DNA from 3 places in the Alkalibacter saccharofermentans DSM 14828 genome. Region 3 is predicted to be linked to each of the others. Evidence: predicted binding sites of a transcription regulator. Region 3 holds the regulator's gene; each other region holds the start of a gene.
What was found. Region 3 encodes LexA, which represses DNA repair genes until DNA is damaged. Its sites were predicted from a motif close to CNAACANNTGTTNG; they were not measured.
Positions count from the first base shown of each region.

Region 1: uvrB (excinuclease ABC subunit UvrB) is a predicted target of LexA. The motif match lies at 2,145-2,158, and genes of this name have one in related genera.
Region 2: BUB93_RS05585 (DNA polymerase IV) is a predicted target of LexA. The motif match lies at 2,762-2,775, and genes of this name have one in related genera.

Region 1 covers NZ_FQTU01000004.1:146,600-150,875, reverse strand. The annotation lists gene dnaX (DNA polymerase III subunit gamma/tau) at 1-1,058, shown strand, start outside; gene BUB93_RS04540 (YbaB/EbfC family nucleoid-associated protein) at 1,078-1,416, shown strand; gene recR (recombination mediator RecR) at 1,439-2,038, shown strand; gene uvrB (excinuclease ABC subunit UvrB) at 2,187-4,169, shown strand; gene uvrA (excinuclease ABC subunit UvrA) at 4,170-4,276, shown strand, end outside.
Region 2 covers NZ_FQTU01000006.1:78,952-83,227, reverse strand. The annotation lists gene BUB93_RS05595 (hypothetical protein) at 1-212, opposite strand, end outside; gene BUB93_RS05590 (hypothetical protein) at 233-940, opposite strand; gene BUB93_RS05585 (DNA polymerase IV) at 1,487-2,689, opposite strand; gene BUB93_RS05580 (SDR family oxidoreductase) at 2,832-3,647, opposite strand; gene BUB93_RS05575 (BglG family transcription antiterminator) at 3,870-4,276, shown strand, end outside.
Region 3 covers NZ_FQTU01000015.1:43,260-47,535, forward strand. The annotation lists gene mnmH (tRNA 2-selenouridine(34) synthase MnmH) at 1-657, shown strand, start outside; gene BUB93_RS09625 (universal stress protein) at 700-1,149, opposite strand; gene BUB93_RS09630 (LysM peptidoglycan-binding domain-containing protein) at 1,237-1,542, opposite strand; gene lexA (transcriptional repressor LexA) at 1,677-2,300, shown strand; gene BUB93_RS09640 (methionine gamma-lyase family protein) at 2,355-3,638, opposite strand; gene miaA (tRNA (adenosine(37)-N6)-dimethylallyltransferase MiaA) at 3,639-4,276, opposite strand, start outside.

The DNA of each region.
Region 1 (4,276 bases), on a different contig from region 3:
CCACTGAACCCAATAAGCTACCGGCAACCATACTCTCAAGATGTCAGCGATTTAATTTTCGCAGGCTGACCTCCGAAGAGATTATAGGCCGAATGGCATATATCTGTAAAGACACCCAAATTGAGATAGAAGATGCGGCCCTGAAGCTAATTGCCAGGAATGCCGACGGAGCAATGAGAGATGCTCTTAGCATCCTCGATCAGTGTATGTCAATCAGCAAAGACGACCTGATAGAGTATGAAGAGGTAAAGTCCATTCTGGGCATCACCGACAATGAGATTGTATATTCGATGATTGAGGCTGTTTTGGACAGAGATGTAAAAAGAGCCCTGGATAATTTGGACAACGCCTATAACGCAGGCAAGGAAATGGTTCAGCTTATCCATCAGCTTATAAGCGGATTTAGGGACGTTTTGATCTATGGGATAACAAAAAACACCAATATGCTTATCGAAATAAAAGACGAGTCCAGCGGGCTTCTTGCCGGGAGCAGCATGGAGACCATGGAGCGGATCAGCTCGATAATAGATGTTCTTACCGACAGAGAAAACAAGCTGAAATTTACCGCATTGCCAAAGATCCTCATGGAGGTCACTCTAGTAAGACTCTGCACCATGGAAGAATCTACTATAAAGGCGAGTTCTACCCAGGTCGAGAAACCTGCAAGGCAGGCTCCGGTGGCAAGGGAACAGGAAGCAGGATACGTTAGGAAAGACCCGCAAGCCCATGAAAAGATATCAGATGGGCCAAAGCCGGGCAAGGATGCAGATTTTGCCTCAGTGGTAAAATATATAAGCAAGGACAAAAAGGTTTTAGGAATGTCCTTAGGAGTAGGCAAGGCTAAAGCCGACGGTGATAAAATCATTATCCGTTACAACCAAGGAGATGAATTTCACAGCCAGAAAGTGGAAGAGGAAAAAGCCTACATAGAAAGCACAGCCAAGAAGATATTAGGCAGGGATGTGAAGATAAGCATCCAAGTAAAGACACGGGATGATTACCTTGTAAACAAGCTTCCTTTGGATTTGTTTGGTGAAGACAAGGTTGAATTTAAATAATTTTTTAGGAGGAGTAAAAATGGCGAGAAATAAATTTCCAGGTGGAATGGGAAATATGAACAATATGATGAAGCAGGTGCAGAAGATGCAGGCTGATATGCAAAAGGTTCAGGCTGAGGTGCAGGAAAGGGAAGTTGAAGCCACTGCAGGAGGCGGAGCGGTCACTGCTGTTGCTACCGGTAAAAAAGAGATAGTTTCAATTAAGATAAATCCGGAAGTAGTAGATGAGGACGACGTAGAAATGCTTGAAGACCTTGTTTTAGCTGCGGTCAACGAAGCTTTGAGAAAAGCAGAAGAAATGGTAAGTGCTGAAATGGCAAAAATAACCGGAGGAATGAACCTGCCGGGAATGTTTTAAATCCACGTGACAGAGGTGCAATATGGACTATTATTCAGATTCCCTGTCCAAGCTCATAAATGAGCTGGCGAGATTGCCGGGCATCGGCAACAAAACAGCTCAAAGGCTGGCGATGCACCTGTTGAAAGTACCCAAACAGGAGTCTGAGGCATTGGCTAATGCTATTATTGAGGCGAAAAACAAGATTAGATACTGTACCGTTTGCTTTAATATAACAGATGAAGATCCATGCAGGATATGCAGGGACCAAAAAAGGGACCCAAAGATGATCTGTGTGGTTCAGGAGCCAAAGGACATAATCGCTATTGAAAGGACAAGGGATTACAAAGGGAGATATCACGTTCTCCAGGGGGCAATATCTCCTATGGACGGAATAGGTCCCAACGATATAAGGATTAAGGAGCTTATCCTAAGACTTCAAAAGGAAGATGTTCAAGAGGTAATAATAGCCACAAACCCGACTATTGAAGGGGAGGCTACGGCCATGTACATCTCAAAGCTTATCAAGCCTTCGGGAATAAAGGTAACTAGAATCGCCCACGGGATTCCCGTAGGTGGAGATCTTGAGTATGCAGACGAAGTTACCTTGGCAAAATCCCTTGAAGGAAGACACGAAATTTAGATTTACTGCGAGGCATCCCAGGGTGCTTCGTTTTTTTATGCTTCTATTAAGGAATTTAGGGTATCATTAAAATTGATATTTAACGTATGTTAATGTATAATCTAACCGAACATACGTTTTATGAAAACAAAAGGAACAGGTGAATGAGATGAATGAATTCAAGGTAACCTCGGAATTTGAACCCAGAGGAGACCAGATAAAGGCCATAGAAAAACTTAGCTGTGGCATAAATGAAAATTTACGGTACCAGACTCTCCTGGGTGTAACTGGTTCAGGAAAGACTTACACCATGGCAAAGGTAATCGAGCAGGTGCAAAAGCCAACTCTCATACTGGCTCATAATAAAACCTTGGCAGCGCAGCTATATAGCGAGTTCAAGACGTTTTTTCAGGATAATGCTGTTGAGTATTTCGTTAGCTACTATGATTATTACCAGCCTGAAGCCTACGTTCCCCAATCGGATCTGTACATTGAGAAGGATTCTTCCATCAATGATGAAATAGACAAACTGCGCCACTCCGCCACGGCGGCTCTTTTTGAGCGCAAAGATGTAATCATAGTAGCCAGCGTGTCCTGCATATACGGCCTTGGAAGTCCTATAGATTACGAAGGCCTGGTGGTTTCGCTAAGACCGGGAATGGAAAAGGATAGGGATGAAATTATCAGAAAGCTGGTGGATATTCAGTATGCCAGAAACGACATAAGCTTTACCAGGGGAACCTTCAGGGTCAGGGGAGACATCCTTGAGATATTTCCTGCTGCATCCAGCGATCAAGCGGTTCGCATAGAGTTTTTTGGAGACGAGATAGACAGGATAAGCGAAATCGACGTAATAACAGGTGAGATAAAAGGTACAAGAAGCCACATATCTATATTTCCCGCCTCCCACTATGCGACTACTGAGGATAACTTAAAGAGGGCGGTCGACTCTATAAGAAAGGAATTAAACGATAGGTACGATCAGCTGATAGAAGAGAACAAGCTGGTGGAAGCCCAAAGGATCTTGCAAAGGACCAACTATGACATGGAGATGCTAAAGGAGATGGGTTTTTGCAACGGAATAGAAAACTACTCCAGGCACATAACCGGTCTGCCGCCGGGCAGCCCGCCATTTACTTTGATCGATTATTTTCCAGAGGATTTTTTGCTGATAGTGGACGAATCCCACGTAACAATACCCCAGGTAAGAGGGATGTATGCCGGAGACAGATCTAGAAAACAGAACCTGGTGGACTATGGCTTTAGGCTGCCCTCGGCGCTAGACAACAGGCCTCTTAACTTTGAAGAATTCGAAAACAAGATAAACCAGATGATATTCACCACGGCAACCCCGGGACCATATGAAAACGAAAAGAGCCAAAATCTAGTGGAACAGATAATAAGACCCACCGGTCTTGTGGATCCTGAAATTTTCGTAAGGCCTGCCGAACATCAGATAGACGACCTTATAAGCGAGATAAACGCAAAAATAGACAAAGGTCAAAGAGTGTTGGTTACGACACTTACCAAAAAGATGTCTGAGGATTTGTCTGATTATATAACAAGCGTTGGGATCAAGGCGAAGTACCTTCATTCCGATATAGATACTCTTGAGAGGATAAAGATCATAAGGCAGCTCAGGCTTGGAGAGTTTGATGTGCTTATCGGCATTAACCTTCTGCGGGAAGGTCTGGACATTCCGGAAGTTGGTCTAATAGGGATCTTGGATGCGGACAAGGAAGGGTTCCTGCGCTCAGAAACGGCTCTGATTCAGACGATAGGTAGAGCTGCGAGAAATGTGGATGGGAAAGTCCTCATGTATGGAGACAAGATCACGCCATCCATGAGAAGGGCTATAGACGAAACTGAAAGAAGAAGGAAAATACAGAGTGAATACAATAAAAGACATGGCATCACGCCTATGTCGATAGTTAAAAAGATTCACGGGGTAATAGAGGCTACAAAAGCTGCAGAAGACGAAGCGACCTATCAAACAACCAAGGAAGTGTTGGAGTATGGGGATAGAAGCATTGAAGAGCTTCAAGAGGAAATGATGTTGGCGGCAGAGAGTTTGGAGTTTGAAAAAGCTGCCAAGATAAGGGACCAAATAGTGAAGCTCCAAAATGAAAAGGTCCGAAGAAAGGAGAAATAAATGGATAGAATAAACATAGTTGGAGCCAAGGAGCACAACTTGAAAAATATAAATATAACTCTGCCAAGGGATAAGTTCATAGTATTTACGGGGCTGAGCGGGTCGGG
Region 2 (4,276 bases), on a different contig from region 3:
AGCATCAATGCAAATGACAAGGATATTCCAGCCATAAATTTAAATCTGCCGGAATCGCCTTTTTTCTTGGCACGGTAAGCATTAGAACCTGTAAAAAAGGCTAGGGATGACAAAGAGACCAGCTGGGCTGCCAACAGGCTCTTGTTGAAGGCAAGGAAAACCATTATTAATCCGATTAACAGCAACTCAAATTTTGTGAATTTTTCGAACATTTTGATACCTGCTTTCATAATTAGTAAAGCTCTATTAGATTATATGTATTGGGTATATATACACCTGTTATCGTATAATGCCAGTACTTATAAGCATATTTATTATAATATCCTTGTGCGCCACAATAAGTTTTCTTTAACTTCCAGTCTTTTTTATAGCGTAGTGCGTAAACTTGCTCATGATATTGTTTGACTGTTAAGGCAACTGTGAGTGCAACTCCAGCAGGACCACCAAACCTTGTTAATATCAAGGATGATAAAAAAGAGATAGCGCTTTGGCCTATATATTGATTGGCTTTATAAGTATACCAGTCTGTTCTGATAGGCATCCAGTTTATATAGGTTGATGCATAGGATGGTGACAATAGATTGTTTGAAAGGTTATTCTCGTTTATAGAACTTTCTGTTACTTCAAAATAGATTTTTTCATTATTATAAGTTATAAAGTTGTCTTTACTATGATGGATAGATATACTTTTGCTATCACTGACAGTTGTTTTACGTTCATTAGTGGACAAGTCTGTTATTATCTCGATTTTATAGTCTACTCCATCTAAAGTATAATCCCCCCAAAAAACTTCAGTAGATTCAGTAGTTTTAGTAGTTTTTTCAGAATTAATTAATAATTGGGGACTTGTTTCTTGACTTAAATTTGAAGCTAGAACATACGAGAAATTGCTAGAAACAAATATTGCTATTACCAAGAATGCACATATTAACTTTTTCATATTTTTAACGACCTCCTATTTTTGTGTCAGATAAATTAAATTTAACGTTATTAATAGCGCATGTAGAAAATCTGAATTTTCGTGGTAGCTTATGAATGAAAATATATAGACGCTAAATAGAAAATATATCTAACATTTTATTGAGTACATAATACTCTTTGAAATAAATAACAAGAATGAAATGCACTACATGTAAAAATAATACTAAAAAGTAGATGTTAAGTCAATATATAATTTAATATTTAATAAAACAAAATTTTAGAAGAGTATATTTTAGGTATAGACTAAACATAAGGAATTAGCATGTAGGCGAATTCTTTTTTCTACCATTATATTTATTTTACAATGCGGTGTTGCTATATTTTGCCATTTAACTCCATTATATGACAATAAATGAGTATGTTATTTAGTTTAAGATATTAAAAATAATCATTAATAATAGAGTCATCTTTATAAATTTTCAAACAGAGCAATCATTTCATTAAGAAAAATTTTTCATAAAATATAGCAAAACACTATAAAAATTGAATTCATATTTTTGTGACCTCATTCATCCAGGTCTTTTTTGATAAGCGCTGCAGGCTTTAATGAAGATAGGCCGTATTTATTCCTTAAGGCATCGACGGCCTCCTCCAGCTTTAAGTCCTTGTCTTTTTTAGGATCCGGTTTTTCAGTGATGCATTCAAACATTGAAATCTGCTTGGAGACTTCATTTAATTTGAAATCCCCAAGAGCTACTCCTAGAAGCCTGACTGGGCGCCTGTCTTTCCAGTGTTTTTCGAGAAGAAGAATAGCTGCTTGATATATGTCCTTGGTTAAGGAAGTTTCAGCCAGGGTAAGCTGTCTGGTTATGGTCTTGAAATCTGCATATTTGATGGTGATCTGCACGGTTTTGCCTTGTTTGTTAAGCCTTCTAGCCCTTATGCCCACTTTGTCTGACAGGTGGAGCATTATCTTTCTAGCCTCGTCAAAGTCCGTCAGGTTTTTAGACAATGTAACAGAGTTTCCCACTGTTTTTACGTCTTCGTGAGCGTGAGGAGAAACTGGAGAATTATCTATGCCATTTGCATGCTTGTAGATGGATTCGCCCCATTTTCCAAAATTCGATATGAGAAGCATTGGGTCTGCCAAAGCCGCATCCTTAATGGTTTTGATGCCTAGGGCATTAAGCTTTTGCGCAGTCTTTTGTCCTACGCCATACATCTTTCCTATAGGCAGAGGCCAAAGCTTGTCTTTTATCTCGTTTTCCCAAAGGGTGGTTATTCCTTTGGGCTTTTTCATCTCAGCTGCCATTTTTGAGAGGAATTTATTGTTTGATATCCCGATAGAGCACCATAGATCAAGCTCTTCTTCAATCCTGCACATGATTTCTTGTGCGATGTCCATAGGCTTTCCAAAAATCTTTTCGCATCCGGTAAGATCCAGCCAAGCTTCGTCTATGCTGTTTTCTTCGACTACCGGAGTGTAAGAGGAAAGCAGCCTCATAACTTCTTTAGATTTTTCAGAGTAAAAAGAGTGGTCGGGAGGAACAAGCACGAGGTTTGGGCATAGCCTTAAAGCTTCGTATACAGACATAGCTGTCTTTACTCCAAAGGCACGAGCCTTGTAGTTGGCAGCAAGGATTATTCCTGTTCTTTTTTTAGGGTCTCCTGCAACGGCGGAAGGGCCTTCCTTTAGTTTGGGATTTCTGGTGGATTCACAGCTTATGTAAAAAGCATTCATATCAACTAGAAAGATTACTCGCTCCATTTAACTGCTCCTTGAGTAAAAGTTTTATTGAGATAAGTATATCATTTGGTGGTAAAAAGAAAAAGAGGATAAAGAACATATGTTCAAGAATTTGAGAGATGCAATAAAAAAGCGATCTGAAAAGCAGATCGCTTAAAGTAATTTAACCTCTAGTTTTGCCTCCGGCTACATTATATGTCACGCCGTGTATGTACCCTGCCCTATCCGATGAAAGAAATGCTACAGCATCCGCAATCTCAGAAAGCTTGCCTGCGCGTCCAAGAGGAGTAGTTGAAGTCGATTCATATCCGCTTCGCAGTTGTTCTACAGATATGTTTCTAGTGTAAGCTAAAGCTTTTTCATATTCCAATGTTCTAAGTCCAGTGGCTTCGATAATTCCCGGGGCTATACCTACAACCCTTATGCCGCTGCGTCCCAATTCTTTGGCCCATGATCTTGTAAAGGAATAAACAGCTGCCTTGGTGGCGGCGTAAGCACTTTGCCCTTCCGATCCTTCCAAGCCGCATTCAGATGTGACATTGATTATAACCCCGCTATTATTTTTTAGCATTTCCTTTGCTGCTGCTTGACCACAAAAGAAAGCCCCTTTTTGATTTACTAGATACATTTTGTCAAAACTACGCTCATCAAGTTCGTACTCAGGGTGTTCGCCCTTTACATCTACTAAAAGCCTAGGCATGTTTATTCCCGCATTGTTTACGAGCACATCTATTTTTCCAAATCTTTCGATTGTTTGTGTGATCATGTTCTTAACACTATCTAAATTTGTGACGTCGCATTCTATCAAATGAAAAGAATCTCCATCAAAATCATCGTCTGAAATATTTGTAAAACTTAAATCTCCAACAGCAACCTTCATTCCATTTTGTGAGAGATTAAGGGCAATTTCCTTTCCTATTCCCGAAGCCCCTCCCGTAACAAGTGCAACTTTTCCTTCTAAATTTAACCAGTTGTTCATATTGACCTCCTAAGTATTTTACTTGGTCAGGATTTCAAGCAAGGTTACTTAGGGTAAAATAGTTATAAGGTGATTTCAGATTAATTATATCATTATAAATAGAATAGTCCACACTTGCATTAGTACAACATTTTCAACTGATACCGGAAAAAGCCGGTATTAATAAATGGCAGTTGTAAAGGTATACTTGATTCAGGGTCAGGATTTCAAGGGGGTAAAAAAGTGGGATTTCCAGCGGATGGAAGAGTTTTAGGGTTGATTCTAAAAATTTATAACAGAGGCAATATCAGAATTTCAGATTTGGCGGAAGAGTTGAACTTAAGCACTAGGACAATACGAAATTACATCAAAAACATTAATGAAGCGTTGCCTTCCGTTATAGCTCAAGTAGTTAGCTTGAAAGGAGCTGAGGTAGAACTTTGTATTTATGACCATGAAAAGTATGATGAGCTTATGAAGAGAATGAAAGAGCAGTTTACTGAACAGGAAATGATAATTACGCCGGAAGAAAGGATCAAGTATGTTGCAAAAATATTGTTATACTCTAAGGATCCGATTAACATGGACGAATTGTCAGAAAGCATGTTCATAGGCAGAACGACTCTTGTAAACGACATCAAAAAACTAGG
Region 3 (4,276 bases):
ACAGGTTCGGGAAAGACAGACCTTCTTTTGGAGTTTGACGCCACTGTGGACTTGGAAGGTCTGGCAAACCACCGAGGCTCATCCTTTGGCAACCAAGTCAACACCCAGCCCACTCAAATTAATTTTGAAAACAATCTTGCCTACAGAGTGATCCAGCACAGCTCAAAAGCCTATAAATACATGCTTCTGGAAGATGAAGGACGCAATATAGGCAGAAGCTATATACCTAAAGAGCTTCATGCATACTTTAAATTGGGAGAACTGGTTCTTGTCCATGTTGACTTTGATATAAGGCTTGAAAATATTTTCGATGAATACGTGATTAAATCTCAATTAGAATACGAAAAAGCCTCTATGGAAGGTTGCGGTCTTGATAAATGGGCATCTGTCATTTCCAACAGTTTGGCTAAAATAAAGAAACGCCTTGGAGGCGAATGCTACGCTAGGGCATCCAAAGCATTCGAAGATGCTTTACTGTCGCAGAAAAACACTGGAGATCTTACCCTGCACATGGTATGGGCTGGTATACTATTGAAAGAGTATTACGATCCAATGTATAAATATCAAATCGACAACAAGCGAGAAAACATAGTTTTTGAGGGAAATACGGCAGAAGTCAGAGAGTACCTAAATGAAAAATCATCCCTGTATCTATAAAAAGGCCGACGCTCAGCGTCGACCTTTTTTAAATGCATTAAATTACCTGACCACTAAAACCGGTTTTTTTATGTGGTGCAGAACTTTATTTGTCACGCTTCCTAAAATAAAGCTCTGGATCCCTCCGCTTATGCCCACCGAACCCATAATTATAAGATCGATATCATCATTTTCGTTTACAAATTTAATAAGTCTATTGGCGGGGTCTCCCTCCAGCTCTATGGTTTCAACCTTGTCAGTCATATCAGCAAAAAACGCTTTTGACTTATCTAGTATATTTTGGGAGTGTGTTCCTGCAGCATCAACCAGCTGTTGAAGAGTCGAGCCCATATCAACTACATTTCCCGGCTCATATGGATACAGTGGAAACCTCACGTCTTTAACATGGACTAGAACCACAACGCTGCCAAAAGCCTCGGCCAGTTCTTTTCCACTTTTCATCGCCTTTTCAGAATACTCCGATCCATCCACAGGTATTAATATTTTCTTCATGTATTATACCTCCCTAAATTTAATCTACTATATATTTACCCTGATGGAATAAGTTCACGCATAAATTTAATAGGGAGATGTTTTTTATCATCTTAAAGGTATTTCCAGCCGCTGGTTGGGATATATATGATCATTTCCTAAAATTCCGTTGTGTATGGATATTTCGTACACGATATCTCGAATATCTATTTTATCGGAACCGTAGTCCTTTGCAATAGCCCAAAGAGTGTCTCCTTCTTTGACTATGTAGGTTCCATATACGGGCATTTCATCTCCTTTTACGATCTGAGCCAGCCCTGTTGATAGAAGCAACATAAAGAAAATGATAACGGAAACCGCCAACGCCAGCCTTTTTTCATCTACTACCTTTATCCTTTTACCTGCAATGCTCATTTTATTCGCCTCCTAGAACGTTTGTTCTATTTTTAATATAACAGAACGCTTGTTCTCTGTCAACTTTTTTCGAACATTTGTTTGTACTAGGTCTTTTCCTGTGCTATAATAAATATGGAAACGGAGGAGATATCATGTATGAAGATTTAAGTCAAAAGCAAAATGAAATACTGGAATACATCGTAGCTGAAGTCAACAAGAAGGGATACCCGCCTTCCGTTAGGGAAATATGCCTGGCAGTGGGCTTAAAAAGCACTTCAACCGTACATGGCCACTTATCCAAACTAGAAAAAAAAGGGTATATCCGACGAGACCCGACCCTGCCAAGAGCTATAGAAATAATGGGAAGGCTGTCCGATAATTTGCCTCCAAACGCCAAAGAAATGGTAAACATCCCCGTTGTGGGGAGAGTAACTGCCGGAGAACCGATTTTGGCATTTGAAAACATAGAGGATTCTTTTCCGCTACCCGTCGATTTTGTTGGAAAAAATGAATGCTTCATTCTATCCATTAAAGGAGACAGCATGATAGAAGCTGGAATTTTGGATGGAGATTATGTAATAGTAGAAAAAAAGAACACTGCTTCAAACGGGGACATCGTAGTTGCCCTGGTAGACGAAGAGGAAGCTACGGTCAAAAGGTTCTTCAAAGAAAAAAACCACATTAGGCTTCAACCTGAAAATTCCGCAATGGATCCTATAATCCTAGATGATGTTCGCATACTTGGCAAGGTTTCAGGTGTAATCAGAAAAATGTAAGTTCATACACTGTATTAACAAATCAACACGACTTTTTGAAGTCGTGTTGATTTGTTAAAAACTCAAAAAGCCTTTGTCCCCAAGCTCTTTCAACGCCATATATATTCCCAGCCTTCCATGTTCGTGGGTAAGGCCTCCCTGCAGATATGCGATATAAGGTTCTCTCATAGGGGCATCAGCACTTAACTCGATGGAAGATCCCTGAATAAATGCACCTGCAGCCATTATGACCTGATCGCTGTACCCTGGCATGTCCCATGCCTCCGGGGTTACAAAAGAGTCTACGGGAGCAGCGCTTTGAACTGCTCTGCAAAACACCTCAACCATTTCCTTTGAACCAAACTTAATGGATTGGATTATATCGCTTCTCTCATCTTGAGGGAGAGGGCAAACTTCGTATCCTAGCCTTTTAAATACCCCGGCAGCTAGAATCGCAGTTTTAATAGATTCCCCTACTATATGGGGCGCCAGAAAAAGACCTTGCAAATATGTTCTGTTTATGCCAAGGGTAGCTCCTGTTTCTTTCGCTATCCCCGGAGCGGACAGCCTGCATGCCGCAAGGTAAACAAGAGCTTTTTTTCCTGCTACATATCCTCCCATAGGGCTTATGCCTCCTCCGGGATTCTTTATGAGGGATCCAGCCACTAAATCTGCTCCTACGTCTGTAGGCTCCAGGATATCCAGAAACTCCCCGTAACAATTGTCCACCATCACTGCTACGTTGGGCTTAGCTTTTTTCATTGCCAAGATAGCTTCCTTGATTTCCTCTATCGTCAAAGCCTTCCTCCAGCCATATCCGGTAGATCTTTGAATATATACAAGCTTGGTTTCATCCCTCAATGCTTCCAGCACTTTTTTTAGATCTATGCCCTTCCGACAAAGATCTATTTGGGCATACTTTACTCCATAATCCTTAAGTGTTCCGTAGTTTTTTCCCTTCCCATCGATAATAGTCCTCACCGTATCGTATGGGGAGCCCGTAATAGAAAGAAGCTCATCTCCTGGGCGGAGTACTCCGTAAAGACATAGGGATATAGCATGGGTTCCCGATATTATCTGCGGCCTGACCAAGGCATCTTCCGCATTGAATACCTCGGCATAGATTTTCTCCAAGACATCCCTGCCTTCATCGTCATAGCCGTAGCCTGTAGACACATTAAAGTGCCTGTCACTTAGATTATGTTTCTGCATGGCTCGTATTACCTTTAGCTGATTATATTCGCAAATTTCCTTTACCTTCTCAAATATGTCCTTAAGGCTTTTTTCTTCTCTCCTGCATAATTCCAGTATTTTTTCATCAATGCCGAACTTTTCGTACATAGCCTCTTTAATCTGCATCTATATAATGTTCCTTTCATTCAGATAATCAAATACGTCAGCATACAAAGCCTCTTTGTCTTCATAGGCGTCTATGTAAAACCACTTTATTTCATCATATCTCCTGAACCAGGTAAGCTGTCTTTTAGCGAACCTTCTTGTATCCCTCTTCAAGATGTACACTGAATGTTCATAAGACCACTCTCCCGACAGGTACTTGACAATTTCCTTGTAGCCAAGCCCCTGCATGCTGACCAAATCCTTTGAATAACCCATTTCTATAAGCCCTCTTACCTCTGCAACCAATCCTTGTTCAAGCATAATATCTACTCTCTTGTCGATCCTATCATATAGGAGTTCCCTATCCATATTGAGACCGATCATTACAGGTTCGTAAGGGGTTTCATTTTTTTGCGACTCCTCGTCCTGGATGCTCTTTTTGACTCCTGAAACCATATACACCTCCAGAGCTCTCATGACTCTTTTAACGTTATTAGGATGTATTGACTTAGCCGATTCAGGATCTACAGATTCAAGCATAGAATACAGATACTCGCCACCCTTTTCTTCGAATGTCTTTTGCAGCTCACTCCTTCGCTCATCAGATGGGGGCGTATTTGAAAAAGTCCAAGGCTTTACCAAACTGTTTATATAAAGTC